Regions from separate parts of the Streptomyces sp. GQ60 genome, predicted to be linked through region 1. Evidence: riboswitches for the same ligand, from Rfam matches in the RefSeq annotation. Region 1 holds a riboswitch; the other holds the start of a gene.
The links. A riboswitch is a leader RNA that binds a small molecule or an ion and turns the genes downstream of it on or off. The one in region 1 is predicted to bind ZMP and ZTP.
Positions count from the first base shown of each region.

Region 1 (18,299 bases):
GATCGCGTGCAGGTCGACGACCATGTAGAAGGCGTCGTGCGTCTCCTGCAGGGCGACGTACTGGCGGATGGCTCCGAGGTAGTTCCCGAGGTGGAACGAACCGGAGGTGGGCTGGATGCCGGAGAGCGCGCGAGGACGATCAAAAGCCATGGCCCCATTCTCTCAGGTGTGACACCGGGCTCGGCCCCGCCGCTGGCCGGAACCGGGCGGGTCGCTCCGGGCCCGCCCGGCCCCGGCACGGGTACCGGGCGGTAGCGGCCCGTCCGGATCTTGCCTCGGCCGAGCGACCGCTTTCCGTTGCGGACCGGGGGGACACCGCTGCGCGGGGCTTCGCGGGCGCCGCCCACACCCGCGCCTCAAACGCCGGCGGGGCTGGATGTGGCCGGCGTTTGAGGCGCGGGTCAGGGCGGAGCCCTGGGAACGGTGGAAGGGCGGGTAGGGGACTTCGCCCCGCGGCGAGCGGCCCCCTACCCGAGGGTCAGGCGACGGGCAGGCCCGGGGCCGGGAAGGCGGCCATCAGGTCGGCCACCGCGGAGCGGATCGCGCCGAGGGCGGCTTCGTCACCCTTGGCGGCCGCGGCGACGGCCCCCGCGATCCAGTCGGCGACCGCCGGCATGTGCTCGGCCCGGAGCCCCCGCGAGGTGAGCGACGGCGTGCCGATCCGGATCCCCGACGGGTCGAACGGCTTGCGCGGGTCGAACGGCACCGTGTTGTAGTTCACGACGATCCCCGCCCGGTCCAGCGCCTTCGCCGCGATCTTGCCGGAGACCCCCTTGCCCGTGAGGTCGATCAGGATCAGGTGGTTGTCCGTACCGCCCGAGACCAGGTCGAAGCCCCGCTCCAGCAGAGCCGCGGCCAGCGCCTTCGCGTTGGCCACGACCGCGTGCGCGTACGACACGAACGAAGGCTGCGCCGCCTCGTGGAGGGCCACGGCGATACCGGCCGTCGTCTGGTTGTGCGGGCCGCCCTGGAGGCCCGGGAAGACCGCCTTGTCGATGGCCTTCGCGTGCTCCTCGCGGCACATCAGCATCGCGCCGCGCGGACCGCGCAGGGTCTTGTGGGTGGTCGTCGAGATCACGTCCACGTGACCCGCCGGCGACGGGTGGGCCCCGCCCGCGATCAGGCCCGCGATGTGCGCCACGTCGGCGACCAGCACCGAGCCCGCCTCCTTCGCGATCGACGCGAAGGCCTCGAAGTCGATCGTGCGCGGGAGCGCCGTACCGCCGCAGAAGATCAGCTTGGGGCGCTCCGCCAGCGCGAGGTCCCGTACCGCGTCGTAGTCGATGAGACCGGTCTCGGCCCGGACTCCGTACTGGACGCCCCGGAACCAGGAGCCCGTCGCCGAGACCCCCCAGCCGTGCGTCAGGTGCCCGCCCATCGGCAGCGCCATGCCCATGACCGTGTCGCCGGGCTCGGCGAAGGCCAGGTACACCGCGAGGTTGGCGGGCGAGCCGGAGTACGGCTGCACGTTGGCGTGGTCGACTCCGAAGAGGCCCTTCGCCCGCTCCACGGCCAGCGCCTCGATGCGGTCGATGTTCTGCTGGCCCTCGTAGTAGCGGCGGCCCGGGTAGCCCTCGCTGTACTTGTTCTGCAGCACCGTGCCGGAGGCCTCCAGCACGGCCGCGGACACGTAGTTCTCGCTCGGGATGAGGCGGAGGGTCTCCGCCTGGAGGGTTTCCTCGGCGGCGACGAAGGACGCCAGCTCGGGGTCGGTGGCCCAAAGGGAAGGGTGGCTGCGGGCGGGGTGGCGGTACGGGTGGTGGTGGTTCGCGCTCATGGCGGCTCCTCCGGGGTCGATGTCAGATCTCGTCCCCGCGAGGCCCAGGCGAGCGGCCCTGTATGCGGTCGTGCGCGCACGGCTCCCCCGGAGTTGGTTCTCCGTGCGCCAGTCGCCGTGCGTATCCGACACCCTAGCGGGCACGCCCCTAGAAAGGTTTCTCCGTCCGGTATTCGAGCGAGGATGGACAGTGACGCCACCCTCGTCACCGGCTTGACGGACGATCGGAGACCCCGTGTCGACAACTGCTGATGCCATCCGCTCCGCCGACGCGCACAGCGCGCACAACTACCACCCCCTGCCCGTCGTCGTCGCCACGGCGGAGGGCGCGTGGATGACCGACGTGGAGGGCCGCCGCTACCTCGACATGCTCGCGGGCTACTCCGCCCTGAACTTCGGCCACGGCAACCGCCGCCTGCTCGACGCCGCCCGCGCCCAGCTGGAGCGGGTCACCCTGACCTCCCGCGCCTTCCACCACGACCGCTTCGCGGACTTCTGCACCCAGCTCGCGGCGCTGTGCGGCAAGGAGGCGGTCCTGCCCATGAACACGGGCGCGGAGGCCGTGGAGACGGCGGTGAAGACCGCCCGCAAGTGGGGGTACGAGGTCAAGGGCGTACCGGACGGCCACGCCAAGATCGTGGTGGCGGCCGACAACTTCCACGGCCGCACGACGACCATCGTGTCGTTCTCCACCGACCACGAGGCCCGCGACCACTTCGGCCCGTACACCCCGGGCTTCGAGATCGTCCCGTACGGGGACCTCACCGCGCTCGCCGGCGCCGTCACGTCCAACACCGTCGCCGTGCTCCTGGAACCGATCCAGGGCGAGGCCGGCGTCCTCGTACCGCCCGCCGGATACCTGCGGGGCGTACGGGAACTGACGCGCGAGCGGAACGTCCTGTTCATGGCGGACGAGATCCAGTCGGGCCTGGGCCGCACCGGCAAGACCTTCGCGTGCGAGCACGAGGACGTCGTCCCGGACGTGTACATCCTCGGCAAGGCGCTGGGCGGCGGGGTCGTGCCCGTGTCGGCGGTGGTGGCCGACCTCGACGTGCTGGGCGTGTTCAAGCCGGGCGAGCACGGCTCCACCTTCGGCGGCAACCCGCTGGCCTGCGCCGTCGCCCTGGAGGTCGTCGCGATGCTCCGCACCGGCGAGTACCAGCAGCGCGCCACCGAGCTCGGCGACCACCTGCACCGGGAGCTGAACCTGCTGGTCGGCGGCGGTGCGGTGACCGCCGTACGGGGCCGCGGACTGTGGGCCGGCGTGGACATCGACCCGTCGCGCGGCACCGGCCGCGAGATCTCCGAGAAGCTGATGGGGCTCGGGGTGCTGGTCAAGGACACCCACGGGTCCACGATCCGGATCGCGCCGCCGCTGGTGATCTCCAAGGAGGACCTGGACTGGGGGCTGGACCAGCTCAGGTCGGCCCTCGGCGAGACGGGCTAGGCCGGGCGGCCTCCTGGCCGTCGGGCCGGGTTTCGAGGGTGATCTCCATGCCGCGGATGGTGAAGTGGCGGGCGGGCCGCAGGCCGGCGGCCCGCATCGCCCGTTCCTGAGCGGCGGCGGCCCGCTCGGCGGCCGGCCGGGCCCCGGCGGACAGACGGGTGCACGCCACGTGCCACACGCGGGGCGCGCCTTCGAGGCGCCGGGCGAGGGTGGCCGGGTCGGCGGGCGGGTTGTCCAGTACGCCGGCCTCGGCGGCGGTCCGGGACCGGCCGAGGTCGGGCCGCCACGCGAAGGCCTCCTGGTAGGCAGTGGAGATCAGGCCGCAGCGGGCGCCGCTGAAGAGCACCGTGTCGCCGGGGGCTTCGTGGGCGCGGAGGATCCTGACGGCGGCGAGGCTGTCCCAGGACCGGCTCTCCTCCAGCCGGATCGCGCGGTGGGTGAAGGCCAGGGGTGCGGCCATCGCCAGCAGCAGTGCCGTCCGGGCCCACCACGGCAGGGTGAGGATTCCGGCGGCGAGCAGCAGGGCCAGCGCGGGCAGGCAGAAGACCAGGTAGCGGTAGGCGAACACGGGCTGCGCCACCGCGGCCAGGGCGAGCAGCGCCGGCGGGACGGCCAGCCACGGCACGGCGACCGCCCGGATCAGGGGCGGGCTCGCCCGCCGCCGTACGGCGAGCGCTCCCAGGGCGGTCACGGCCGCACCGAGGAGCAGCAGCTTGAGCGCGTCCAGGAGGGTGTCCTGGCCGGGGAACAGGAGCCAGGAGAAGAGGGCCACGGGGGTGGCGGCGGTGACCGGCGGGGACTCCCCCACGGCGGAGTGCTGGGTCAGGGCCAGGTACAGCAGGGGTGCCACGGCCGCGACGCCCGCCGCCTGGGCGACGGCCACGCGCAGTGCCGTGCGTCGCCCGGGGCGGATCCGGGCCACGGTGACGGCGTGTGCGGCGAGCAGCAGCAGCCCCATGACGTTGAACCAGCCCAGTACCGCGACCAGTACGGCGTAGGCGACCGGCCACCGTCGCCGGCCGTCGCCGGCCAGTGCCTTGGCCAGGGCGCCGGTGGCCAGGACGGCCGCCGCCATGACGAAGGCGAACGAACGCCCCTCCTGCGCGTACCGGGAGGCCGTCGGCGCCACCGCGAGGGCCAGCCCCGCGCCCGTGCCGAGGCGGGGACCGTCGAGGGTACGGCCCAGCCACACCACGGCGGCCACGGCGACGGCGACGGCCGCCGCGGACGGGACCCGCATCGTGAACTCGGTCACCGAGGTGGCCTGTCCGACGAGGTGCATGAGCACGTAGTGCAGTCCGTGCACCGCGTCGACCCGGCCGAGCAGCGCGAACAGCTCCGGCCACGAGCGCCGCGCCACGTCCATGGTGACGATCTCGTCCGTCCACGGCGCCGGGCCCGTGGTGCCCCACACCCCCAGCGCGAACGCGAGGACCGGCATCGCCCAGCCGGCCGCGCGCGTCGACGGGAGGGCGCGCGAAGCGGTCCGCCCGCGGGGGACGGCGGACGCGGACGGGGACGGAGACCGGGACGCGGCCGGGGACGGGGACGGGGACGGGAGGACCGTCACGGGGTTCCGTTCCTCACGGGTACACGGCGGGCCAGGGCCACGGGACGTCCTCTGCACGATCGGCGCGAGCCGGAGCGGGAACGAGCCCGGACGGCACGTCCGTGCGCCTCGGTCGCCCTCCGGCGGGACCGTCCAGGGTGCCGCACCCTGCACGGGCCGCGCCTCGTCCGAACGGCCGACCCCGCGCCGGCGCGGCCGCTAGAGGATGACGTGGGGCAGGAAGCGGGCGTACTCGTCCGTGACCGGCCCGGCCGATTCGCGGATGCCGAGGCCCGCCGACTCGTCCTCGACGACCCACGCGCCGAGGACCACCCGGTTGCCGTCGAAGTCGGGCAGCGGGGCGAGGCCCTGGAACACGTACGTCTCGTCCTGCTCCGGTGCGAACGGCTCGCCGCCGGCCGGGTGCAGGGTGACGCCCGCGCCCTCGCGCCCCAGCAGCGGCTTCGCCGCGTAGCCGGTGGTCGTGGCGAGCTCGCGCGGGCCGTCCAGGTAGGCGGGAAGCAGGTTCGGGTGCTCGGGGAAGAGCTCCCACAGGACCGCCAGCAGCGCCTTGTTGGAGAGCAGCATCTTCCACAGCGGCTCGATCCATGCGGTGGTGCCGGAGCCGCCGCCGTGGTCGTACGTGCCGAGGACCTGCGGGGCGAACTCGTCGGTGGCCAGCCACTCCCACGGGTAGAGCTTGAAGATCGCGCGGATGAAGCCGAGCTTCTCGTCGACGAACCGGCCCGACAGGGAGTCCCAGCCGATCGCCTCCACCGACAGCTCCCGCGTGTCGATGCCGGCCTGCTCGGCGGTCTCCTGGAGGTAGGCGACCGTCATCAGGTCCTCGCCGAGCTCGTCGGTCTCGGAATGCGCGAAGTGCACCGGGCCGGGCGGCAGCAGCTCCGCCTGGCGGCGCCAGGCGTCGACGAGCCGCTCGTGGAGGGAGTTCCACTGGTCGGCGCCGGGGAAGCGCTCCTCCATCCAGAACCACTGCGGACTGGCCGCCTCCACGAGGGAGGTGGGGGTGTCGGCGTTGTACTCCAGCATCTTGGCGGGGCTGCCGGTGCCGTCGTAGCGCAGGTCGAAGCGGCCGTAGAGCGAGGGCTGTTCGGCGCGGCGCCGCCAGGACTCGGCGATCAGTGCGGCGAGCTTCGGGTCGGTGATGCCGAGGTCGGCGAAGCGGTCGTGGTCGACGATGTGCTGGGCCGCCGCCAGGCACATGGCGTGCAGTTCCTCGACGACGTTCTCCAGCGCCTCGACCTCGGGGAGGGTGAAGGAGTAGTACGCGCTCTCGTCCCAGTAGGGGCGCAGGGAGTCGTCGGGGTAGCGGGTCAGGGGGTAGATCAGCCCCTGCTCCTCGACGGTCTTCTGCCAGTCGGGGCGGGGCTCGATGGTGTGGCGCTTCACGCTGGATCAGCCGCCCGAGGAGCTCTTGTGGCTGCCGCCGATGCCGCCGCGGGTGACGGCGGACTTGTCGAAGCTGCCTCCGCTGACCTTGTTCTTCGCGACGGTGCCGCCGTAGTAGTAGGCGCCGCGGCCGCCGCTCTTGCACTCCTTGGAGTTCAGCTTCTCCAGGGTGGCGCGGTCCGCGCAGCGCTTGTCGGGCTCGTTGCTGCTTCCGCAGGCCACGAGGGCCGCGGCGAGCAGGCCCATGCCGCCGAGGGCGACGGTTCCGGAGCGCATGCGGCGCTTGGTGCGCGTGGTGTCGGTGCTGCTGCTGTCCATGGACTGTTCGCTCCCCCTGGGTGGCCGGCTGCGGACAGACTAGAACGGCCGCCCGCGCCGACGGAATCCGGCCGACGCGAGATCCGTGACCTAGAGTCGGTTCGTGCTCATTGGGATGATTTGCGCGCTCGGTGCGGCGGTCTGCTTCGGCACGGCGTCGGTCCTGCAAGCAGTGGCGACGCGGGCGGCGGTGCCGGGAACGGGCTCCGGGGTCGACACCGCGCTCTTCCTGCGGGCGGTGCGCCAGTGGCGCTATCTCGCCGGACTCTGCCTGGACGGGATCGGCTTCGTCCTCCAGATCATCGCGCTGCGGCACATCCCGATCTACGCGGTGGGCGCGGCCCTCGCGGCCAGCCTCGCGGTGACCGCGGTGGTCGCGGCGCGGCTGCTGGGGGTGCGGCTGAGCGGGACGGAGTGGGGCGCGGTCGGGGTGGTCTGCGCGGGGCTGCTGATGCTGGGGCTCGCGTCCGGAGAGGAGGGCGCGGGGAAGGGCGCGCTCGCGCTGAAGCTGGGACTGCTGGCGGTGGCCGGGCTGGTGCTGGTCGTCGGGGCCGTGGCGGGCGGACTGCCGGACCGCAGCCGGGCGCTGACGCTGGGTCTGGCCGCCGGGACCGGCTTCGGGGTGGTGGAGGTGGCGGTCCGGCTCATCGACGACGTCTCGCTCTCCGCACTGTCGAACCCGGCGTTCTACGCGCTGCTGCTGGGCGGCGGCGCCGCGTTCCTGCTTCTCACCTCGGCGCTCCAGCGCGGCTCCGTGACGGCGGCGACCGCCGGGCTGGTGCTGGGCGAGACGATCGGGCCGGCGGTGGTGGGGGTGGCCTGGCTGGGCGACCGCACCCGCGAGGGCCTGACCTGGCTGGCGGTCGCGGGCTTCGTGGTGGCCGTGGCCGGATCCCTGGCCCTGGCCCGCTTCGGCGAACCCCCGTCGGAGCCGGCCCCTTGAGCGCCACCGGCCCGGGCAGCACCAACCCAGCCGTCCGGCGTTTGAGGACCGGCGTCCGGGGCCGGGCCCCAGGCCCTTCCAGCCCGTCCGGCGCTTGAGAACCGGGTCCCGGGGCCGGGCCCCAGGCCCTTCCAGCCCGTCCGGCGCTTGAGAACCGGCGTCCGGGGTAGAGCCCCAGGTGCTTCCAGCCGTCCGGCGTTTGAGGACCGGGTCCGGGCAGCGCCCGGGGAACGGTGGAAGGGCGGGTAGGGGACCGCCCCGCAGGGTGCCCGTCACGGGAGCGTCGCGATCAGGGCGGCCAGGGTCGGGGCCCAGGCGCTCTGGGACGGCGTCCCGAAGCCGACGACCAGGGCCTCCCGCGCGGGCATGCCCGCCTCCGGGTGTCGGAAGAACGACAGCGGCAGCAGCCCGAGGTCCTGCCGGGCGGCCGACCGCAGGGCCGCCCGTTCGCCGCCCGGCGGGAGGTCCAGTACCGCGTGCAGGCCCGCGGCGATGCCGGAGACCGCCGCGCGGTCCCCGACGGCCGCCACCAGTTCGTCGCGCCGCCGCCGGTAGCGCAGCCGCATCTCCCGCACGTGCCGGTCGTAGGCACCCGACCGGATGAACTCCGCGAGCGTGAGCTGGTCCAGCGCGCTGGAGCTCCAGTCGCTCCGGTCCCTCACCGCGAGCACCTCGCCCATCAGCGCCCCGGGCACCACCATCCAGCCCATGCGCAGCCCCGGCGCCAGGGACTTGCTCGCCGTGCCCAGGTAGACCACCCGGTCCGGGTCCAGCCCCTGGAGCGCGCCCACCGGCTGGCGGTCGTAGCGGAACTCGCCGTCGTAGTCGTCCTCCAGGATCAGCCCGCCCGTGGACCGGGCCCAGTCGACCGCCGCCGTCCGCCGTCCGGGCGTCAGCGCGGCGCCCGTCGGGAACTGGTGGGCCGGCGTCAGCAGGACCGCCCCCGCGCCCGAACCGGCCAGCTCGGCGGTGCGGGCCCCGGCCCCGTCGACCGTCAGGGGCCGCGTCCGCAGCCCGGCGCCGGCCAGCAGGTCCCGGTGCACGTCCAGCCCGTACCCCTCCACCGCCACCTCCCGGACCCGGCGCGCCCGCAGCATCCGCGCGAGCAGCAGCAGGCCCTGCCCGAAGCCCGCGCACAGCACCAGGTGTTCGGGGTCCGCGTACACCCCGCGGGCCCGCGCCAGGTATCCGGCGAGGGCCTCGCGCAGCTCCACCCGGCCGCGCGGGTCCGCGTACCCGAACGCCTCGTTCGGGGCCTCGGTCAGCGCCCGCCGGGCCGCCGCCAGCCAGCCGGCGCGGGGGAAGCCGCCCAGGTCCGGGGAACCGGGCTGCAGGCTGTACGCGGTCCGCGCGCGCACGGGGCGCCGTACGGGCACGGCCGCCGCGGGACGCCGGCCCCCGACCCCCACCTGGGCCCGCTCCGCGACCCGGGTCCCGGAGCCCCGACGGGCCGTCAGCCAGCCTTCGGCGACGAGCTCGGCGTAGGCCTCGGCGACGGTGTTGCGGGCGATCCCGAGGTCCGCCGCGAGCGACCGCGAGGAGGGCAGCCGGGTCCCCGGCGCCAGCCGCCCGCCGCGCGCGGCCTCGCGCAGCGCCTCGGTGAGACCGGCCCGCACGCCGCGTCCGGGGACCGGTTCCAGATGCAGGTCAGCGCCGAAAGTGGCCCACGATTCCGTCATGGACATGGACCATATAGGCGGGCCGCCTGCCTTCTACGCTGGCTCCATGACCCACACGGAGAAGGCACCCGAGCACACCCCCCGCATGCAGCTGGCGAAGCTCGCCCCGGAGTTCTACAAGGCCGCCGTGGCCCTGGACGCGGCCGCAGCCAAGGGGCTGGACCCGGCCCTCGTCGAGCTCGTCAAGCTGCGCGCCTCGCAGATCAACCACTGCGCCTTCTGCATCGACATGCACTCCAAGGACGCCCTCGCGGCGGGCGAGGACGTGGAGCGGCTGCTGCTGCTGGGCGCCTGGGAGGAGTCGCGGCACTTCTACACGGAGAAGGAGCTCGCCGCGATCGAGCTGACGGAGGCCGTGACCGTCCTGACCGACGGCTTCGTGCCCGACGAGGTCTACGAGCGGGCCGCGCGGCACTTCGAGGAGAAGGAGCTGGCCCAGGTGATCGCCCTGATCGCCGCGATCAACGTCTGGAACCGGATCGGGGTCACCACCCGCCTGTCCCCGGGGCACTACACCCCGGGGATGTACAAGTGACCGTCCGGACGGCTGCCCTGCCCTGACGGCCGCCCGGAGGGCTGCCCGGCCGCCGTCAGCCGCCCGAGGGACGGAAGGCGGCCAGCGCGGCCCGGTGGTGCTCCTGGGTGAGCGTCCACTCGCCCGCCGGGCCGGCCGTCAGGACGGCCCACTTCTTGCCGTCCTCGGCGACGAAGACCCGTTCCACGCCGCGTCGGCGGCCGCGTGATTCCGCGCTGTCGTACTCGTAGACGAGCTCCCCGCCCTCGGGGGTGCCCGGGGCGGGGCCGACGCGGATCTCCTGGTAGCCGGTGGTCTGGGCGCGCAGGTAGGTGGAGGCGCCCTGGACGGCCGCGAGCGGGGTCAGTTCGGGCTCGCTCACCTCGAAGATCTGGATCAGCGCGGTGCGGTCGGGAGAGCGGTAGAAGACTCCCGTGGCACCCTCCTCCCGGGCCCATCCGGCCGGGACGGCGACGGTGAACCCCTGCGCGTCGCGCACGGTCTCGCGGGCGGGGTCGCTGCCGCTCGGGCTGGGGGTGGGGCTGCCGCTGCCGCTGCCGGTCGGCGACGGGGAGCGGGTGGCCGTGGCCGAGGCGGCCGGCGAGTCCTCGCCGCTCGGCGGGGCGCTGGAAGCCGTCGGCCCCGCGTGCGCGGGCCGCTCGCCGGAGTCCCGCGCCACGAACCACACGGTGGCCGCGCCGATCGCGAGCGCGGCCACCGCGACGGCCGCCGTGGTCGGCGTCAGCCACCGCCCGCCCCGCGCGGGCCCCGGCGGGGCCGGGTGGCCCGGCCGTTCCGGCTGCGGGTACGGGTACGCGGGGTACGGGTACGGGTCCTGCGCCGACGGCCCCGGCCCGTACCCGTCCGGCCCGTAGCCGCCCGCCCCGGTCCCGGGAACGGGCCCCGAGGCGGGCGGGTAGCCCGGAGCCGGGGCCGGAGGGGGAGCCGGGTCGTGACCCGGAGGAGGAACGGGTGCCGGTCCGGAGCCTGTTGCCGGCCCCGGCTCCGGCCCCGGGGCCGGAGCGGGCACGGCTGCCGGACCGGTAGCGGGCGCCGGAGGCGGCCCGGGAGCCGGGTCGTGGCCCGGAGCCGGAGGCCTCCCCGAGGTCGGGTCGTAGCCCGGAGCCGGAGCCGCAGGGCGTCCCGACGCCGGGTCGTAGCCCTGGGGCGGAGTGGGGGGCGGAGACGGGTCGGGGGTCGGGGGCGGGGTCTGTGGGGGGTCCGTGACCCAGCGTTGGGTCGCGGGGTCCCAGCGGGGGGTGTCCTGCGGGGACACGGTCAGCCTCCCAGGGTGGTCAGGAGCCCGGCCAGGGCCGTGGCGGCGCTGACCGAGTCCACCAGCGGAGCCCACCGTTCCAGCGCCCCGCGGAGCCGCGGGACCAGGCCGGGCCGGATCTCCGAGGCCCCTTCCAGCCCCTCCGCGACCCCGTCCAGTTCGGCGTCGAGCGCCGCCCTGTCCTCGCCGCGCGGCAGCCGTACGAGGGCCGCGCGCAGCTCCAGTACGGCGTCGAGGAGGGCCTGCGGCCCGACGGTGTCCGGCCCCGCGCCCCCGTGGTTCACGCTGTTGGTGTTGTTGCTGCCGCCGATGCTGAACGCGCTGGCCGAGACCTCGCCGATGTGGACCCCGGGCTCCCGCCCGGCCGCGCCGGCACCCGCACCCGCACCCGCACCCGTAACGCCGTCTTCAATTGCCACCGGTACTCCCCTTGCCCCTGGTGCTGTTGGTGTTGTTGCTGCCGCCCACGCTGAAGGCGCTGTGGCTCATCGACTGGATGAACACCCCGCCCTCGGCGACGTTGACCGCGCGCTGCGCGAACTCCTCCGTGTGCCAGCCCGCCTCGTGCAGCGCGACGACGACGCCCCCGACGACCCGGTCCTGAATGGTCTTCAGGAAGCGGTCGAGGTCCATCAGGTGGAACAGCGAGCCGTTGTCCTCGGAGGCCAGGTCGCGCACCGACACCCGCGGCCCCTCGGGCCGGGCCCCGCCGTGGCCGCCGGTGGCGATCCGCCACCAGCTCGCCAGGCCGCGGCCCAGGGTGGCCGCGGAGGCCGCGAGGGAGCCGGGGGTGTGGCGCAGGGCCCAGACGGCCTTGCCGAAGGCGCTGTTGTTGCGGTAGCGCTGGGCGTCCGCGTCCGCGTTGTGGAAGTCGGTCCGGACGGGCAGCAGCACGTGCGGCGCCACCTCCAGCATCATCATCCCGCCCTGCGTGTGGACCCGTACGAAGACGGTGACGACGAGGTTCTCGTCCCAGCCGCCCACCCGCACGCGCAGGAAGTGCCGGCGGCGCTCCCCGCCCTCCTCGATGGCGGCGGCCCGCTGCTCGCCGAACTGCCCGTGCACGACCTGCGCGGTGTCCCGGTGCGGCAGCCCGCCCGCGGGCAGGAACACGCACTCGTCCAGGACCAGTTCGCGCATCCGGTCGCCCACGGCGGCGGCCTGCGCCGGGGAACCGTGCGGGGAGGGCACCCGCAGGCGCTCCAGCAGCGGCACGATCCGCGCCAGGATGTGGGCGTTGGTGACCGGGACCGGCTTCCGCTCGGGGCCGAGGTCCTCGCGCGGGCGCAGCTCCACGGAGAGCTGCCAGGGCCGGAAGGGATCACCCGCGCCGCAGAACGGGTCGTTGACGTCGTACATGATCATCGGCGTGTGCTGCTCGGCCCGGATGCGCTGGCGGACCCGCTGGAACCGGGCCCCCTCGGCGGCTTCGGCCGGGTCGTTCGCGTGGTCGGCGTAACGGCGCTCGGCGAGGTCGGTGGCGATGGTCCGGAAGACGTGTCCGCGCTGGAGCCCCACGACGGCGACCACCCCGGCGAAGACCACCGGCACCCACCAGAAGCCCACGGCGGCGTCGAGGTTCCCGCCGGTCGGGGCGAAGGGCAGGAAGCCGCCCGCGCCGATCTCCGACAGGACGCCGAACAGGGAGAACCCGCCGAAGGCGAGGACGAGCAGGACGGCGGCCAGCGTCCACCAGACGTAGATCCGCAGGATCACGGACAGCACGCGCAGCACCGGGACGTTCCGGGCGCGCAGCCAGTCGGCCAGGCTCAGCAGCAGGAAGGGCAGGATCAGCGCGGCGAGGGCGCCGCCCGTGAGCAGTGAACCGACGAACCAGGCCCCGAGGACTCCGGCGGCCCAGCCGAGCTCGGCGCGACGGGCGCGCAGCGCGTGGGCGAGGACCCGGGAGGCGTCGTAGCCGTAGGAGGGGGCGACGATCCGTTCCTCGTGGACGTACAGCTCGTCGATGACCCGGTCGCGGTACCCGGCGTCGAGGTAGGTGCCCGCGCACAGGAAGCGGCCGGCCTCGCTGAGGGAGGGGTGCACCGGGGGGCGGGCCGCGGAGGGATCCGCCCAACTACCGCCGGGCTGATGGGGAATCGGGATCTCGGTCACCGACCGACCCTAGGGTTCCCCTACATCGGGCGACAGAACGATTCACGCCAAACGCCCCGGCCAGGTTTGGCCGGGGCGCTCGGGTGATCACACCTGTTCGTACGGGGGCCCGCGCGGCCCGGCCGTACGGGGACGATCAGATCAGGCCGAGCTCGCGCACCGCGTCGCGCTCCTCGACGAGCTCCGCCACGGACGCGTCGATGCGCGCACGGGAGAACTCGTTGATGTCCAGGCCCTGGACGATCTCGTAGCGGCCGTCCTTGGTGGTGACCGGGAAGGAGGAGATGATGCCCTCCGGGACGCCGTAGGAGCCGTCCGACGGGATGCCCATGGAGGTCCAGTCGCCCGCCGCGGTGCCGTTGACCCACGTGTGGACGTGGTCGATGGCGGCGTTGGCGGCCGAGGCGGCCGAGGACGCGCCGCGGGCCTCGATGATCGCCGCGCCGCGCTTGGCGACGGTCGGGATGAACGTGTCGGACAGCCAGGCCTGGTCGTTGACCAGCTCGGCGGCGTTCTTGCCGGCGATCTCCGCGTGGAAGATGTCCGGGTACTGGGTCGCCGAGTGGTTGCCCCAGATGGTCAGGCGCTTGATGTCGGAGACGGCGGCGCCGGTCTTGGCGGCCAGCTGCGAGATCGCGCGGTTGTGGTCCAGGCGGGTCATCGCGGTGAAGCGCTCGGCCGGTACGTCCGGGGCGGCGGCCTGCGCGATGAGCGCGTTGGTGTTGGCCGGGTTGCCCACGACCAGGACCTTGATGTCGTCCGCGGCGTTCGCGTTGATCGCGGCGCCCTGCGGCTTGAAGATGCCGCCGTTGGCGGAGAGCAGGTCACCGCGCTCCATGCCCTTGGTACGCGGGCGGGCGCCGACCAGCAGCGCGACGTTGGCACCCTCGAAGCCCTTGTTCGGGTCGTCGAAGATGTCGATGCCGGCGAGCAGCGGGAAGGCGCAGTCGTCGAGCTCCATGGCGGTGCCCTCGGCGGCCTTCATGCCCTGAGGGATCTCCAGAAGACGGAGCTTGACCGGCACGTCCGCGCCGAGCAGGTGGCCGGAGGCGATGCGGAAGAGCAGCGCGTAGCCGATCTGGCCGGCGGCGCCGGTGACGGTGACATTCACGGGAGTGCGGGTCATGGCCTTCTCCGTTAGACAGCTGGCGGTGGGGCGTCCCTGCCCCATGTGCTGGGAGGACGCCGCTCCGTGGCCCAGTAAATCTTGACGTGAAGAGACATCCGCCGTCAGGCTATCCGACCCTGGACCACCCCAATCCCCCGCCCCGTGTGGCGCGGGGCACACGGGGCGTTCTCCGGGCGCGCCCCGGGGGCCCCACGGGGTCCGTGGGGTCAGCGGACCGTGAAGCGGATCGCGGTCTCCAGGAAGGGGACGTCCAGCCACGGGTTGGGCTCCATGACCAGCGCGAGCAGCGTGATCGCCAGGCCCAGCAGGCCGTACGTGACCATGTCCGTGAAGCGGGAGCGCACCGCGAGCATGCCCACGGAGGGCAGCAGACGGCGCATCACCGAGCCCGCGATCAGCGCGGCGCCGATCAGCAGGCACCCGCGGCGGGGGTAGCCCAGGGCGGTGAGCAGCAGTCCGACCGCCGTCGCGGCGAGGACGGCCAGCATCGGCCACTGCCGGGCCGGTGCCGGAGCGTCACCGGGCGCGGCCCGCCCGCCGCCCTCGGGACGCGCGGTGTCCCGGGTGACGGACGGGAACCGCCTGGACCTGGCCCCTTCGGCCCCTTCAGCCCCTTCGGCTCCTTCGGCCTCCTCGGCGGCCGCGGAACCGGAGGTCCGCCCGCCGTCGGGTCCCGAGGCCGGCCCGCCGCCGCCCTCGTCCTTCGCGGCCCAGCTCGGAACCGGCCGCGCGGCCGCCGGGGCACGCGCCGCGGCGGGAGCGGGCTCGGGGGCGGCGCCGGGCTCCGGCCGCTCAGCCGGCACGGGGAACCGCCCGCTCGGCGGCCTCGACCACGTTGACGAGCAGTTGCGCCCGGGTCATCGGACCGACGCCGCCCGGGTTCGGGGAGATCCAGCCGGCCACGTCCGCGACCCCGGGGTGCACGTCCCCGACGATCTTGCCGCTCTCGTCGCGGCTGACGCCGACGTCGAGCACGGCCGCGCCCGGCTTCACGTCCTCCGGCTTGACCAGGTGCGGCACACCGGCCGCCGCGACGACGATGTCCGCCTGGCGCAGCAGTCCGGACAGGTCGCGGGTGCCGGTGTGGCACAGCGTCACGGTCGCGTTCTCGGACTTGCGGGTGAGCAGCAGGCCGATGGACCGGCCGACGGTGATCCCGCGGCCGAGGACGACCACGTGCGCGCCGTTGATCTCGACGCCGTGGTGGCGCAGCAGCTGGACGATCCCGTACGGGGTGCACGGCAGCGGGCCCGGCTCGTTCAGGACCAGCCTGCCGAGTGACATCGGGTGCAGGCCGTCGGCGTCCTTCGCCGGGTCCATGAGCTCCAGGACCCGGTTGGTGTCGATGCCCTTGGGGAGCGGGAGCTGCACGATGTAGCCGGTGCACTCGGGGTTGGCGTTCAGCTCCCGCACGACCTCCTCGATGTCCTCCTGGGAGGCCGTCGCGGGCAGTTCGCGCTGGAGGGAGGCGAGGCCGACCTCGGCGCAGTCCTTGTGCTTGCCGTTGACGTACCAGCGGCTGCCCGGGTCGTCGCCGACCAGCAGGGTGCCGAGGCCCGGGGTGATGCCCCGGGCCTTGAGCGCCGCCACGCGGGCGGTCAGTTCGGACTTGATCGCGGCTGCGGTGGCCTTGCCGTCGAGAATCTGGGCGGTCATGGCCCCATCCTCCCGGATGGAGCGGTCGCGGATCCAGTCGCGGATTCACGACGCGGCCCCCGTACGACCTCTCCGGCCTCGCTCCGGGCTCGTCCCGGGCTCGCTCCGGGCTCGCTCCGGACACGCTCCGGACTCACTCCGCACTCGTCCCGGTCCCGTCCCGGCTTCGTTGCACTTGCACAACAAGTGCCGGGCGCACAGGGTCCCGGCTGGACAAGCCCGGTCCGGCCGGACGACCATGCGGGGATCAGTAGTGCCGCGGGCAGTGCCGGGGGGCGGGCCGCACGACGTGCAGTGACTCCTCCGCGCGTGCCGTGCGTCCCCGCACTTCCACGGAGGAACACCCCAGATGAGCTTCGGCGACCCGAACAACCCCTACGGGCAGCAGCCGCAGGGCGGCCAGCCCGCCTACGGCTACCCCCCGCAGGCCCCCCAGGGCATACCGGCCCAGGGCGGCTACGCCTACCCGCAGCAGGCCTACCCGGGCGTCCCCGGCTACCCGGGCGCGCCGATACCGATGCCGGGCGGGGTCAAGGGAGCGCGGGTCATCCTCTGGATCCTCGGGATCCTCCAGGCCCTCGGCGGCGTGGCCGTCGTCGTCATCGGCGCCGTGTTCGCCTCCGAGTTCACGGACTCCAGCTACTCGTCGAGCGACGCGGGCACCGCCCTGAGCATGTTCTTCGTCATCATCGGCGTCGTCGTCGTCGGCTTCTCGCTGTGGCCGATCCTGACCGCCGCCAAGCTGGGCAAGGGCCGCGGCGGCGTGCGGGTCTCCGGCATCATCTTCGGCTCGGTGCAGGCCCTCTTCGCCGCACTCGGCCTGGCCGGCAACCTGTTCACGCTCAGCAGCGCGCACGGCTCCGCCGCCGGGGCCGCGGTGTTCTCGCTGGTCCTCACGCTGATCTCGCTCGGCCTGGGCCTGTGGATCATCTTCGGCCTGGCCAACTCCGCCGCGGGCGCCTACTTCCAGCGCCCGCGCTACTAGAACCCGGGCCGGTGCGACCCCTCGTACCGGTACCGCGTACGGCGAAGGCCGCGCACCGCACTGCTGCGGTACGCGGCCTTCGCCGTCTGCGGGTGAGCGCCGGACTCGGCTACTCAGTGGCTCAGTGGAAGAAGTGGCGGGTGCCGGTGAGGTACATCGTCACGCCCGCCGCCTTCGCGGCCTCGATCACCAGCTCGTCGCGCATCGAACCGCCCGGCTGGACCACGGCCTTGATGCCGGCGGCCGTCAGGATCTCCAGCCCGTCCGCGAAGGGGAAGAAGGCGTCGGAGGCGGCGTACGAGCCCTGCGCGCGCTCGGCGCCCGCCCGCTCGACGGCCAGCTTCGCGGAGTCGACGCGGTTGACCTGGCCCATGCCGACGCCGACCGAGGCGCCGTCCTTGGCGAGCAGGATCGCGTTGGACTTGACGGCCCGGCAGGCCTTCCACGCGAAGGCGAGGTCGGCGAGCTCGTCGGCGGAGAGGGCCTCGCCGGTGGCGAGGGTCCAGTTCGCCGGGTCGTCGCCCTCGGCCTGGAAGGCGTCCGACTGCTGGAGCAGCACGCCGCCGGAGATGGGCTTGAGGTCGCCCGGCTGGTGCGGGTGGCCCTCGACCTTCAGGACGCGGATGTTCTTCTTCTTCGCGAGGACCTCGACGGCGCCCGGCTCGAAGTCGGGGGCCACGATGACCTCGGTGAAGATCTCCGCGACCTGCTCGGCGAGCTCGACGCTCACCGGGCGGTTGACGGCGATGACCCCGCCGAAGGCGGAGACCGGGTCGCAGGCGTGCGCCTTGCGGTGGGCCTCGGCGACGTCCTTGCCCACCGCGATGCCGCACGGGTTGGCGTGCTTGATGATCGCGACGCAGGGCTCTTCGTGGTCGTAGGCGGCGCGGCGGGCCGCGTCGGTGTCCACGTAGTTGTTGTAGGACATCTCCTTGCCGTGGAGCTGCTCGGCGTTGGCGAGCCCGCCCGGCTGCCCGTCCGTGTACAGCGCGGCCGCCTGGTGCGGGTTCTCGCCGTAGCGGAGGGTGGACTTGCGCTCCCAGGCGCCGGCCAGGAACTCGGGCAGCGCGGCCGTGTCCCGGGGGGCCTCGGGCGCGTACGCGTTCGTGAACCAGGAGGCCACGGCGACGTCGTACGCGGCGGTGTGCTGGAAGGCCTCGGCCGCGAGCCGCTTGCGGGCGGTCAGGTCGAAACCGCCGCCCTGGGCGGCGGCGATCACGGCGTCGTAGCGCGCCGGGCTGGTGACCACGGCCACCGAGGGGTGGTTCTTGGCGGCGGCGCGGACCATCGAGGGGCCGCCGATGTCGATCTGCTCCACGCACTCGTCCTCGGTCGCGCCCGACTGGACGGTCGCGAGGAAGGGGTAGAGGTTGACGATCACCAGGTCGAAGGGCTCGACGCCCAGCTCGGCGAGCTGGGCGCGGTGGTCCTCCAGGCGCAGGTCGGCGAGGATGCCGGCGTGCACGCGCGGGTGCAGGGTCTTGACCCGGCCGTCCAGGCA
Region 1 covers NZ_JCAXEG010000001.1:323,504-341,802, reverse strand. The annotation lists gene trpS (tryptophan--tRNA ligase) at 1-150, opposite strand, end outside; gene glyA (serine hydroxymethyltransferase) at 479-1,777, opposite strand; ZMP/ZTP riboswitch at 1,813-1,903, opposite strand; gene rocD (ornithine--oxo-acid transaminase) at 2,013-3,224, shown strand; gene AC6CKD_RS01660 (glycosyltransferase family 39 protein) at 3,196-4,794, opposite strand; gene AC6CKD_RS01655 (glutathionylspermidine synthase family protein) at 4,993-6,183, opposite strand; gene AC6CKD_RS01650 (hypothetical protein) at 6,190-6,501, opposite strand; gene AC6CKD_RS01645 (DMT family protein) at 6,617-7,444, shown strand; gene pdxR (MocR-like pyridoxine biosynthesis transcription factor PdxR) at 7,717-9,123, opposite strand; gene AC6CKD_RS01635 (carboxymuconolactone decarboxylase family protein) at 9,170-9,658, shown strand; gene AC6CKD_RS01630 (serine/threonine kinase C-terminal domain-containing protein) at 9,714-10,136, opposite strand; gene AC6CKD_RS01625 (hypothetical protein) at 10,114-10,512, shown strand; gene AC6CKD_RS01620 (hypothetical protein) at 10,916-11,332, opposite strand; gene AC6CKD_RS01615 (AbeC-like domain-containing protein) at 11,322-13,028, opposite strand; gene AC6CKD_RS01610 (malate dehydrogenase) at 13,165-14,154, opposite strand; gene AC6CKD_RS01605 (DUF3017 domain-containing protein) at 14,364-14,960, opposite strand; gene AC6CKD_RS01600 (bifunctional methylenetetrahydrofolate dehydrogenase/methenyltetrahydrofolate cyclohydrolase) at 14,950-15,813, opposite strand; gene AC6CKD_RS01595 (hypothetical protein) at 16,163-16,798, shown strand; gene purH (bifunctional phosphoribosylaminoimidazolecarboxamide formyltransferase/IMP cyclohydrolase) at 16,920-18,299, opposite strand, start outside.

Region 2 (10,227 bases), on a different contig from region 1:
TTCCTGGAGGTCATCACCATGAGCAGCCCGCCCACCCACTGGGTCAAGCCGTTGGTGGTCTGGCAGGTGCTGCGCGCCTCGGACCGGGGTGCGCTCAAGGCCCCGCCGCTGACCGCCGCCGAGCGGACCGTCGCGGGACTCGACCAAGGGGCCGACCCCGTCGAAGCCCGCTAGGCGTCCGGTGACGGACGGGCTCATCCTCTACGTTCCGGGGTTCGTGATCGTCCTGGCCCTGGTCATCAAGGCTCCGACGCTGCGCCGCGGCTGGGACCAGCCGCTGATGCGCGCCGTGTGCACGCTGCTGGTCGTCGGTTCCCTCGCCATGTTCCTGTCCGGTCCGCCGACGATCGCCGCGGTCAACCGCCTGACCGGCGTCGTCAACTTCTCCGCGCCCCTGGTCTACAGCGTGCTGACCGCGTTCTCGGCGTCGTGCATCGTGCTGATCCTGCACTGGGGCGGCGGCCCGACCCCGGGCGTCCTGCGGGCCACCCGGATCACGGTGGTCGCGTACGGCGCCGTCGTGGTCACGATCGTCTTCCTGTTCGTGAAGGGGGACGCGCCGGTGGAGCGGCTGCGGGACCTGGACACGTACTACGCCACCACCCCGTGGATCCGCGAGATGATCGCGCTCTACCTGACCGCCCACGCCGTGGGCAGCACGGCGCTGAGCCTGTTGTGCTGGAAGTGGCTGCGGCGCGTGGACCCGGCCCTGCGGGCGCTGCGCACCGGGTTGGCGCTGCTGATGCTCGGCATGGTGATGGACGTGGGCTATCTCGTCGCGAAGTGGGCCGCGGTCGGAGCCCGCTGGTCCGGCCGCGACTGGGACGGGCTGTCCACGTACCTCGCGCCGCCCCTCGCCTCCGCGGCGGCCCTGCTGGTCGGGATCGGGTTCATCGTGCCCCTGGTCGGCGAATCGGCGGCCTGGCAGGAGTTCAGCCAGTACCGCCGGCTGCGTCCGCTGTGGAAGGCCCTGCACGGATTCGCCGCCTCCAGCGTGATGACGGTGCCGCTGACCTGGTGGTCCCCGGTCGGCATCCGGCTGATCCACCGCGAATCGGTGATCGACGACGGGCTGCTGGCGCTCGCCCCCTGGTTCGACCCCGCCGTCCGGAGCGAGGCCTACGAGGCCGCGCGCGCCCAGGGCCGGTGCGAGCGGGGCGCCGCGCTGGTGGCGGACGCGGCCGTACTCGCGGCCGCGTGCCAGCGCCGGGCCGCCGCCGACCGGGTGGAACCCGGCCCGGGGTCCGATCCCGCCGAGCCCTGGCTCCTGGGCGCCCAGCCGCTGACGGAGCTGGCCCGGGAGTTCCACGCCTCGCCCATCGTGGCGGAGGCCCGCCGCCGGGCCGCGGCCCCGCACTGAGGCCGGGCCGCCCCCCGGTCAGGCCGTGGCCGGCCCCGCTTCGCGAGCGGCGGCCGCCTCGCCCGTCAGGACCTTGAGCCGCTTGGTGAAGAAGACCATCACCGCGCCGGCCGCGATCACCAGGGCGCCCTGCCACAGGAAGTTCCGGCTCTGGCCGATGACCGCGTCGAGCCGCGGAAGCTGCGCGCCGATCGCGTCTCCGGTGGCGGCGGCGAGGAACCACACACCCATCATCTGGTTGGTGAAGGCCCGCGGGGCGAGCTTCGTGGTGACCGAGAGGCCGACCGGGCTCAGGCACATCTCGCCCATCACCTGGATCACGTACACGCCCACCAGCCACATCAGCGAGACCTTCACCCCGCTGGAGGCGATGGCCGCCGCGCCCGACATGACCACGAAGGAGGCGCCGGTCAGCAGCAGGGCCATGCCGAACTTGAACGGGGTGCTCATGTGCTTGCCCCGGCGCACCCAGAAGGCGGCGAAGACGGGGGCCAGGATGATCACGAACAGCGAGGGCAGCGACTGCGTCCAGCTCGCCGGGATGTGCCACCCGAGCAGGGACAGGTCGGTCTTCTGGGCGGCGAAGAGGTTCAGCTCGTTGCCCATCTGGTCGTAGACCAGCCAGAACAGCGTGGCGGCCAGGAAGAGCCAGACGTAGGCCCGCAGACGGGTCTTCTCGACCCGGTCGATCTTGGGGCTGCGGTACATCGAGAGCAGCACGCCGGCCGGAACGACCACGGCGACGACCGTGAGGACGAAGGTGACGTTGTCGATGCTCAGCGCGTGCGAGGCGGCCAGCAGGGTGACCAGTACGGCGGTGAAGACCAGGCCGTACGAGGAGGACCTGCGCAGCTTGGCCCGCTCGGCGGGGGTGAGCCGGACCACGGGCTCGGCGCGGAGCTGCTCCGACAGGCGGCGGCCGCCGAGGACGTACTGGACCAGGCCGAGGGCCATGCCGACGGCGGCGGCGCCGAAGCCGAGGTGCCAGTTGACCTCCTCGCCGAGGTAGCCGACGACGAGCGGGGCGATGACGGCGCCGAGGTTGATGCCCATGTAGAAGATCGAGTAGCCGGCGTCGCGCCGCTGGTCGTCGTCGGCGGCGTACAGCCGCCCGACCAGTGCGGAGATGTTCGGCTTGAGCAGGCCGGTGCCGATGACGATGAGGACCAGGCCGGGCCAGACGAAGACCGGGTTCGGGACGGCCATCAGGACGTGGCCGGCCATGATGACCACCCCGCCCCACAGGACGGCCCGGCGGGCGCCGAGGAACCGGTCGGCGATCCAGCCGCCGGGCAGCGCCAGCAGCGAGATCATGGCCATGTAGACGCCTTCCACGGCCTCCGCGGTGCCCTCGTGGAGCCCCATGCCCCCGTGGCCGCGGGAGGCGGCGAGGAAGTGCACGAGGATGGCGACCATGCCGTAGAGGCTGAAGCGCTCCCACAGCTCGGCGAGGACGAGGGTGGCGAGCCCGCGCGGGTGGCGCTTCCCGCCCACCGCCGCCGCGATCGGTGCTGCGCCCGACGCCGGGGGCTTCTGCATGTCCATCGAAGGCTTCACATACTCAGTGGAGCCCTCCCGCCCCGGCGACGGATCGTCCTTCCGGCCCGTTACCGGGGGAAGCGGAACGCCCCGGACCGAAGGGCCCGGGGCGTTCGTCGTACCGGATCGGCGCCGGCGCGGGTCAGAGGTCCGCGAGGGCCAGACCGGCCTGCGCGGCCGCGGCCTGGACGGTCTGCTCCAGCAGCACCGCGATGGTCATCGGGCCGACGCCGCCCGGTACCGGGGTGATCAGCGAGGCGCGGGCGGCGGCCGACTCGAAGTGGACGTCGCCGACGTTGCCCTCGTTGTAGCCGGCGTCCAGGACCACGGCGCCCGGCTTGATGTCCTCGCCGCGGATGAACTCGGCCTTGCCGACGGCGGCGACCAGCACGTCCGCCTGGCGCACGAGGGACGGCAGGTCCACGGTGCGGGAGTGGCAGTAGGTGACGGTGGCGTTCTGCTCCAGCAGCAGCATCCCGGCGGGCTTGCCCAGGATCGCGCTGCGGCCGACGACCACGGCGTGCTTGCCGGTCAGGTCCACGTCGTAGGCCTCCAGCAGCCGCATGATGCCGCCGGGGGTGCAGGAGACGAAGCCGGGCAGTCCGAAGCCCATGGCGGCGAAGGAGTGCATGGTGACCCCGTCGACGTCCTTGCCCGGGGCGATGGCCTCGAAGGCGGCGCGCTCGTCGATGTGGTGCGGGACGGGGTGCTGGAGCAGGATGCCGCTGATCTCCGGGTCCTCGGAGAGCGCGGTCAGGGTGGCGACGAGCTCCTCGGTGGTGGTCTCGGCCGGCAGCTCCACGTGGCGGGAGGTGATCCCGGCCTTGGCGCAGCGGTTCTGCTTCATGCGGACGTAGGTGACGGACGCGGGGTCCTCGCCGACGAGCACGGTCGCCAGACAGGGCGCGGTGCCCGTGCGCTCGGTGATCTTCGCGGCGTACTCGGCGGTCTGCTCCGAGATGCGGCGGGCGAGGGCGGTGCCGTCCATCAGCGTGGCGGTCTGTGTCGGCTCAACGGCCTGGGCCTGCTGAACGGTCTGTGCCTGCTGAACGGTCTGGGCGGTCGTCATGGGGTCTCCTGGGCGTCGCTGCGGGATCGCGGTTCGCCCAGGCGCGCGGCAGTCGACGTACGGATACGGGAGTACGCCGGGCCGCTCCCCGGTGGTGATCCACCCGAACGCCAGTCACGGCCCGCCGCCCAGTGTAGGCGACCCCTCCCGGCGGGTCCGACGGGTCCGGGGCGGGCCCCGGCCCGGCAATCCGGTGGATGACCGGCGCCGGACCTGGGACGATCGAGACATGACGCGCACTTTCGACCATCTCGTCGCGGAAGCGGAATCCGTCTCCGTGGACGGCTGGGACTTCTCCTGGCTCGACGGCCGCGCCACCGAGCAGCGTCCCTCGTGGGGCTACCAGCGGCTCCTGGCGAACCACCTGGCCCGGGTCGGCTCCGCCCTGGACATCCAGACCGGCGGCGGGGAAGTGCTCGCCGGAGCCGGGCCGCTGCCCCGGCTGACGGTGGCCACCGAATCGTGGCCGCCGAACATCGACAAGGCGACAAGGCTGCTGCACCCGCTCGGCGCGGTGGTGGTCGCGGACTCCGACGAGCCGCCGCTGCCGTTCGGCGACGCGTCCTTCGATTTCGTCGCCAGCCGGCATCCGGTCACGATCTGGTGGGAGGAGATCGCGCGGGTGCTGAAGCCCGGTGGCACGTACCTCTCCCAGCAGGTCGGTCCGGCAAGTGTTTTCGAACTCGTGGAGTACTTCCTGGGCCCGCAGCCGGAGGAGGTCCGGCGGGCCCGGCACCCCGACGACGCGGTCGCCGAGGCCACGAAGGCGGGGCTGGAGGTGGTCGATCTGCGCTCCGAGCGGCTGCGGACGGAGTTCCACGACATCGGAGCCGTGATCTACTTTCTACGGAAGGTGATCTGGATGGTGCCGGGCTTCACGGTCGGGCAGCATCGGGACCGGTTGCGCGAGCTGTACGAACAGATCGAGCACGAAGGCCCGTTCGTCGCACACACCGCCCGTTTTCTCATCGAGGCCCGCAAAACGGGCTGACAAAACGGGCGGACGCGACCACCCGCGACCGGTTCCCCGGTCACAGCGTGGCGCAGGTCACTCAATTCAGCGCGTAACGAATCTACTCGGGCATGCGATGAACCGACAGGTGTCCTCGTGCGGCCCGGAATACAGACCCCCGTCGGGTCTGTTTCCCGAGTTCGCGCGATGATGTCCCGCCACCCCTTATCTGTTCGCAACGAGAGGCTCCTTGTGTCGCTCAGCCCGTCCCGTACGTTCCCCACGGAGATCGCCGAATCCGAGGCCCTGGTCGCGCTTGTCGAGCGTGGCCGCGAGCAGGGTCACATCAACGGTGATGACGTGCGCCAGGCCTTCGAGGCCGGCCGCATCCCGGTGGACCAGTGGAAGCGGGTCCTGCGCAGCCTGAACCAGGTCCTGGACGAGGAGGGCGTCGCGCTGCACGTGAGCGCCGCCCCCGCCACGAAGGCTCCCGCCAAGAAGGCGCGCAAGGCGGCCGCCGCCCCGGCGCGCACCGTCGCCAAGAAGGCCGCCGCCCCGCCGCGCCTCATCGGTGCGCGCAAGACGGCCGCCCCCGCCACCGCCGCGGCGATATCCGACCCGTCGGCCTCCGGCACCGAGGAGGAGGTGGCGGCCGAGGCCGCCGCCGCGCCGAAGAAGCGTGCGGTCAAGAAGACCGCCGTGAAGAAGACCGCCGTGAAGAAGACGGCCGCCACGAAGAAGACCGCCAAGGACGGCGACGAGGGCGACGCCCCCGTGGCCCTGGGCGAGGACTGGGCGGCCGAGGACCTGGACGAGGGCGACGAGAAGGAGACGCCCAAGACGGGCGGCAGCGCCGGCTTCGTCCTGTCCGACGACGACGAGGACGACGCCCCGGCCCAGACCGTCATGGTCGCCGGTGCCACCGCCGACCCCGTCAAGGACTACCTCAAGCTCATCGGCAAGGTGCCGCTGCTCAACGCCGAGCAGGAAGTCGAGCTCGCCAAGCGCATCGAGGCCGGACTCTTCTCCGAGTACAAGCTCGAAGAGGAGGAGGACCACAAGCCCGCGTTCAAGCGCGAGCTGGAGATCCTCGTCGAGGACGGCCGCCGCGCGAAGAACCACCTGCTGGAGGCCAACCTCCGCCTCGTGGTCTCCCTCGCCAAGCGCTACACCGGCCGCGGCATGCTCTTCCTGGACCTGATCCAGGAGGGCAACGTCGGTCTGATCCGCGCCGTGGAGAAGTTCGACTACACCAAGGGCTTCAAGTTCTCCACGTACGCGACCTGGTGGATCCGGCAGGCGATCACGCGTGCCATGGCCGACCAGTCGCGCACCATCCGCATCCCCGTCCACATGGTCGAGATCATCAACAAGCTGGCCCGCGTCCAGCGCCAGATGCTCCAGGACCTCGGCCGGGAGCCCACTCCGGAGGAGCTGGGCAAGGAACTCGACATGACCCCCGAGAAGGTCATCGAGGTCCAGAAGTACGGCCGCGAGCCGATCTCCCTGCACACCCCGCTGGGTGAGGAGGGCGACAGCGAGTTCGGTGACCTCATCGAGGACTCCGAGGCGGTCGTACCGGCCGACGCGGTCTCCTTCACCTTCCTCCAGGAGCAGCTCCAGTCCATCCTGGGCACGCTCTCGGAGCGCGAGGCGGGCGTGGTGTCCATGCGCTACGGCCTCAACGACGGCCAGCCGAAGACCCTCGACGAGATCGGCCGCGTCTACGGGGTCACCCGTGAGCGCATCCGCCAGATCGAGTCGAAGACCATGTCGAAGCTGCGTCACCCGTCGCGCTCGCAGGTGCTGCGCGACTACCTCGACTAAAAGTCGGGCCCCGCGCCCCTCAGGCCAGTCGGAAGACCGGCCCGCGGGGCGTGAACGGCAGGGAGGCGCCCTGCGGAACCAGGAAGGCGTGCTCGCGCCGGATCCGCAGGGTGTCGGTCCAGCCGTCCGTGATCACCAGGACCGGCGCCCCGGGCGGGAAGTCCTCCGCCCGCAGCAGCAGGTCGATGCCCGGCTGCAGCACGGTTCCGCCCCGGCCGCGCACCTTCACCCGGCCCGCGATCTCGCTCGGGGGCAGATAGCCCGCGTCGTACGGCGCCGCGTCGCAGAACACGACGCGGGCGGCCGGCACGTCGCGGGCTTCCGCGTACGAGGCGATGGCGCCGAGCGCCTTGCCGAGCAGGGCGGTGTCCATCGATCCCGAGGTGTCGAGGACCACGCCGAAGGTGCAGCGGGCGGTCTCCTCGTGCGGGAAGTACCGGCCCGGGCGCGGGATGTCCGGGGTGGAGGCCTGGCGGCGGGCCGGGCGCGCGAAGCCGCGTACCGGCTCCGGACGGGGCACGTACTCGTCGAACCAGCGTGCCAGGCGCGCGTCCCAGGGCACCGGCGGGTGGGCCAGCGCCCGGATCTCCTGCACCAGCCCGGCGGGCAGCAGCCCGCGCTCCCCGTACCCGTGCAGGTCGAAGCCCTGGACCAGGCCGCGCCGGTAGAACTCGTCCAGGTCCGTGTACGGGCCGCTTCCCGGATGCGGCAGCGGCTCGCCCAGGATGTCCCCGCGGCCCTTGCCGCGCAGGGTGGCGAGCCGGCGCATCCGGCGCAGGTCGCCGGTGATCCGGTCGTAGACCTCCTCCACGGAGAGGTCCCGCAGCTCCGCGTCGTACAGCAGCCCCTCGGGCATCTCCCCGACGTCCATCTCCACGAGCCAGCCGTTGACCACGTAGTCGGCGGCCACGTTGTGCAGGTACGGGTCGCGGGCGCCGCGGCGCTCCCCGTGGCGCAGGGCGGCGTGCAGCATCTCGTGGGCCAGGATGAACCGCCACTCCCCGTCGGTGAAGCCGCGCAGCGGGTTGACGTAGATCTCCCCGGCGCTCGCGCTGACGGCGGCGATGTCGATGCCCTGGGCCCGGGCCAGCTCGGCGTCGGCGACGAGCCGCAGGCCCGCCGCGAGGCCGCCGAGCAGCGGGTAGGAGGAGACGAACCAGTTCAGGGCCCGCTCCCACGGCTGCGGGCGGTGGCCCTCGCGGCCGGCGGCGAGGTCCATGGTGGCGGACACGGACCGGGTGAGGGCGTGCGCGAAGCCGGTCTGCCAGTCCGGGACGGAGCTCCAGTGCCGCCAGGACTCCAGGATCTGGTCGGGGGCGCCGGGGGCGCTCGTGCCGCAGTCCGCGTAGCGCGCCGGGACGCCGTCCCGGCGCCAGGCGCCGGCGAGCTGCTCCTCGTCGCCGCCCGGGTACTGCTCGGGCAGCCGGTCGGGGGCGCGGCCCACGGGGAAGGTCAGCAGGAAGCGGTTGACGACCACGCAGCGGGCGGCGAGCTCGGCGCGGTCGGGCTGCGGCCGGTCGTCCTCCTTGGCGGCGGGCACGTGTCCGAAGCCGAGGTGGAGCAGGCAGTGCGCCAGGGCCCAGGCCCACTCGGCGGGCTCGGCGCGGCGGGTGGGGTGGGCGTGGATCACCCCGTTGGAGGTGACCACGGCGAGCCCGGCGGTGTTGCAGGCCGTGCACTGGCTGCTGCGGCAGTGGGTGGCGGAGACCGCGTTCAGGGCGGGGTTCTGCCGGACGGCGGCGCGCCCGGCCTCGTAGGCGAGCGCGGCCGGATCGGGCTTGGGCTGCTTGGCCTTGCGGGTCACCGGCGGGCCTCGACCAGCCGGGGCAGGTCGCGGGCGGCTTCGATCAGGAACCAGGCGGGCAGCACGGGATGGCCGTCCGCGTCGTCGGCGATGACGGTCTGGGCCACCTCGACGGAGATCTCGGCAAGCTGGACGAGCAGGGACTTCGCGCGGTAGGCGGTCTGCCGGACGCCGGGCGAGACGTGTTCCTTGCGGGCCGGGAGCTCCTTGACCAGGCGGCCCCGGAAGGCCTCGGCGAGGTAGTAGAGCAGATCGCGGTCCTCCACCCGGGCGGGCCAGGAGGCGTCGCCCTTGATGACCGCGTCGATGCCGAAGGTGTGGCGGACGATCTTGGCGTAGCCGCGGAAGGAGACCGCGTGCGCGGGGGTGAGGGTGCCGTGCGCGAGCACGCCGAGCGTCTGCTCGTCGAGGTCCCGCCCGAAGGAGTGCAGGGCGTCGGAGAGCATGTGCCAGGACCGGGGCGTGGAGAACGGCTCCTCCGTCTTGGGGGGCTGCGACCACAGGTGGTCGGGCCGGTCGGTGAGGTAGTCCGTGACCCACGGGTGGATGTCGTGCTCCCCGGCCCAGACCAGCCAGTCCCCGGCGGAGGCCCGGAGGTGGACGTGGGTGAGCCGGTTGACGAGCGCGGAGGCGATGGGGCGAGCCAGGGCGTTGTCGGTGGCCCGGTTGCCCGCGCCGATGACGATGGAGCCCGCGGGCAGCTCGTAGGAGCCGATCCGCCGGTCGAGGATCAGCGAGTAGAAGGCCTTCTGCACGTCCGGGCCCGCGGCGTTGAGCTCGTCGAGGAACAGACAGTACGGCTCCTCGCGGGCGATGGCCTCGGGCGGGCAGAACACGGAACGCCCGTCACGGATCTGCGGTACGCCGATCAGGTCCTCGGGCGCGAGCTGCGTACCGAGCAGGCTGACGCACTCCAGCCCCAGCGAGTCGGCGAACTTCCGCACGAGCGAGGACTTGCCGATGCCGGGGGCGCCCCAGAGGAACACGGGCCGCACGGTGGCGAGCCCGAGGAGCAGTTCGGGGAGCTGGGCGGGGGTGACGGTGACGGCGGCCTGCACGGGTGGGGATGTCCTTAAAGTCCGGGGTCCGGGTACGCGGTGCGCCCAGTGTGGGTGCACCGCGTGTCCCCGAGCACCCGGTTTTTCCCCCGGTGCCCTTGCGGAACCCTTCCCGGGCTCAGGCGGCGGAGTGCTCCAGCAGGTGCTTCAGCTTCTCCTCGCTCCGGGGCATCTCCTTGCGGACCATGGGCTTGACCGCGAGCGGTACGAGCGCCCTGCCCATGCCGTGGCTCTCGAAGTCGACGGCGAGGGTCACCCGCGAGCGGGTCCCGCCGTCGAGCGGTTCGATGCGGCCCCGCACGTCCGGCCGTACCGGCCCGTCGACGCCGTGGAAGTGCCAGCTCCTGGGCGGGTCGAGCTCCATGACCTGCATGGTCGTGGGGATCCGCCGCTTGCCGATCTGCCGGGTGATGAGGATCTTCGAGCCGACGTGGACGGGGAGGTCCCCCATCGGCACGGCCGAGACGGCGCTGTCCTGCCACTCCGGCAGGTGCGTGGGGTCCGTCACGTAGGTGAAGACGTCCTCGGGACTGCGGTCTATGTCGATGCTGTTGCTGATCGCTGACATGGCGACCCCTCGGAGCCCCCCTGGTGGACTCTGCTTCCAAAGTACGCCCC
Region 2 covers NZ_JCAXEG010000026.1:26,194-36,420, reverse strand. The annotation lists gene AC6CKD_RS34995 (NAD(P)/FAD-dependent oxidoreductase) at 1-174, shown strand, start outside; gene AC6CKD_RS34990 (MAB_1171c family putative transporter) at 182-1,360, shown strand; gene AC6CKD_RS34985 (peptide MFS transporter) at 1,379-2,905, opposite strand; gene AC6CKD_RS34980 (bifunctional 5,10-methylenetetrahydrofolate dehydrogenase/5,10-methenyltetrahydrofolate cyclohydrolase) at 3,042-3,887, opposite strand; ZMP/ZTP riboswitch at 3,997-4,096, opposite strand; gene AC6CKD_RS34975 (class I SAM-dependent methyltransferase) at 4,198-4,959, shown strand; gene AC6CKD_RS34970 (RNA polymerase sigma factor) at 5,173-6,747, shown strand; gene AC6CKD_RS34965 (vWA domain-containing protein) at 6,767-8,551, opposite strand; gene AC6CKD_RS34960 (ATP-binding protein) at 8,548-9,609, opposite strand; gene AC6CKD_RS34955 (SRPBCC family protein) at 9,728-10,177, opposite strand.
Region 2: another riboswitch for ZMP and ZTP. It lies ahead of AC6CKD_RS34980 (bifunctional 5,10-methylenetetrahydrofolate dehydrogenase/5,10-methenyltetrahydrofolate cyclohydrolase); the one in region 1 lies ahead of glyA (serine hydroxymethyltransferase).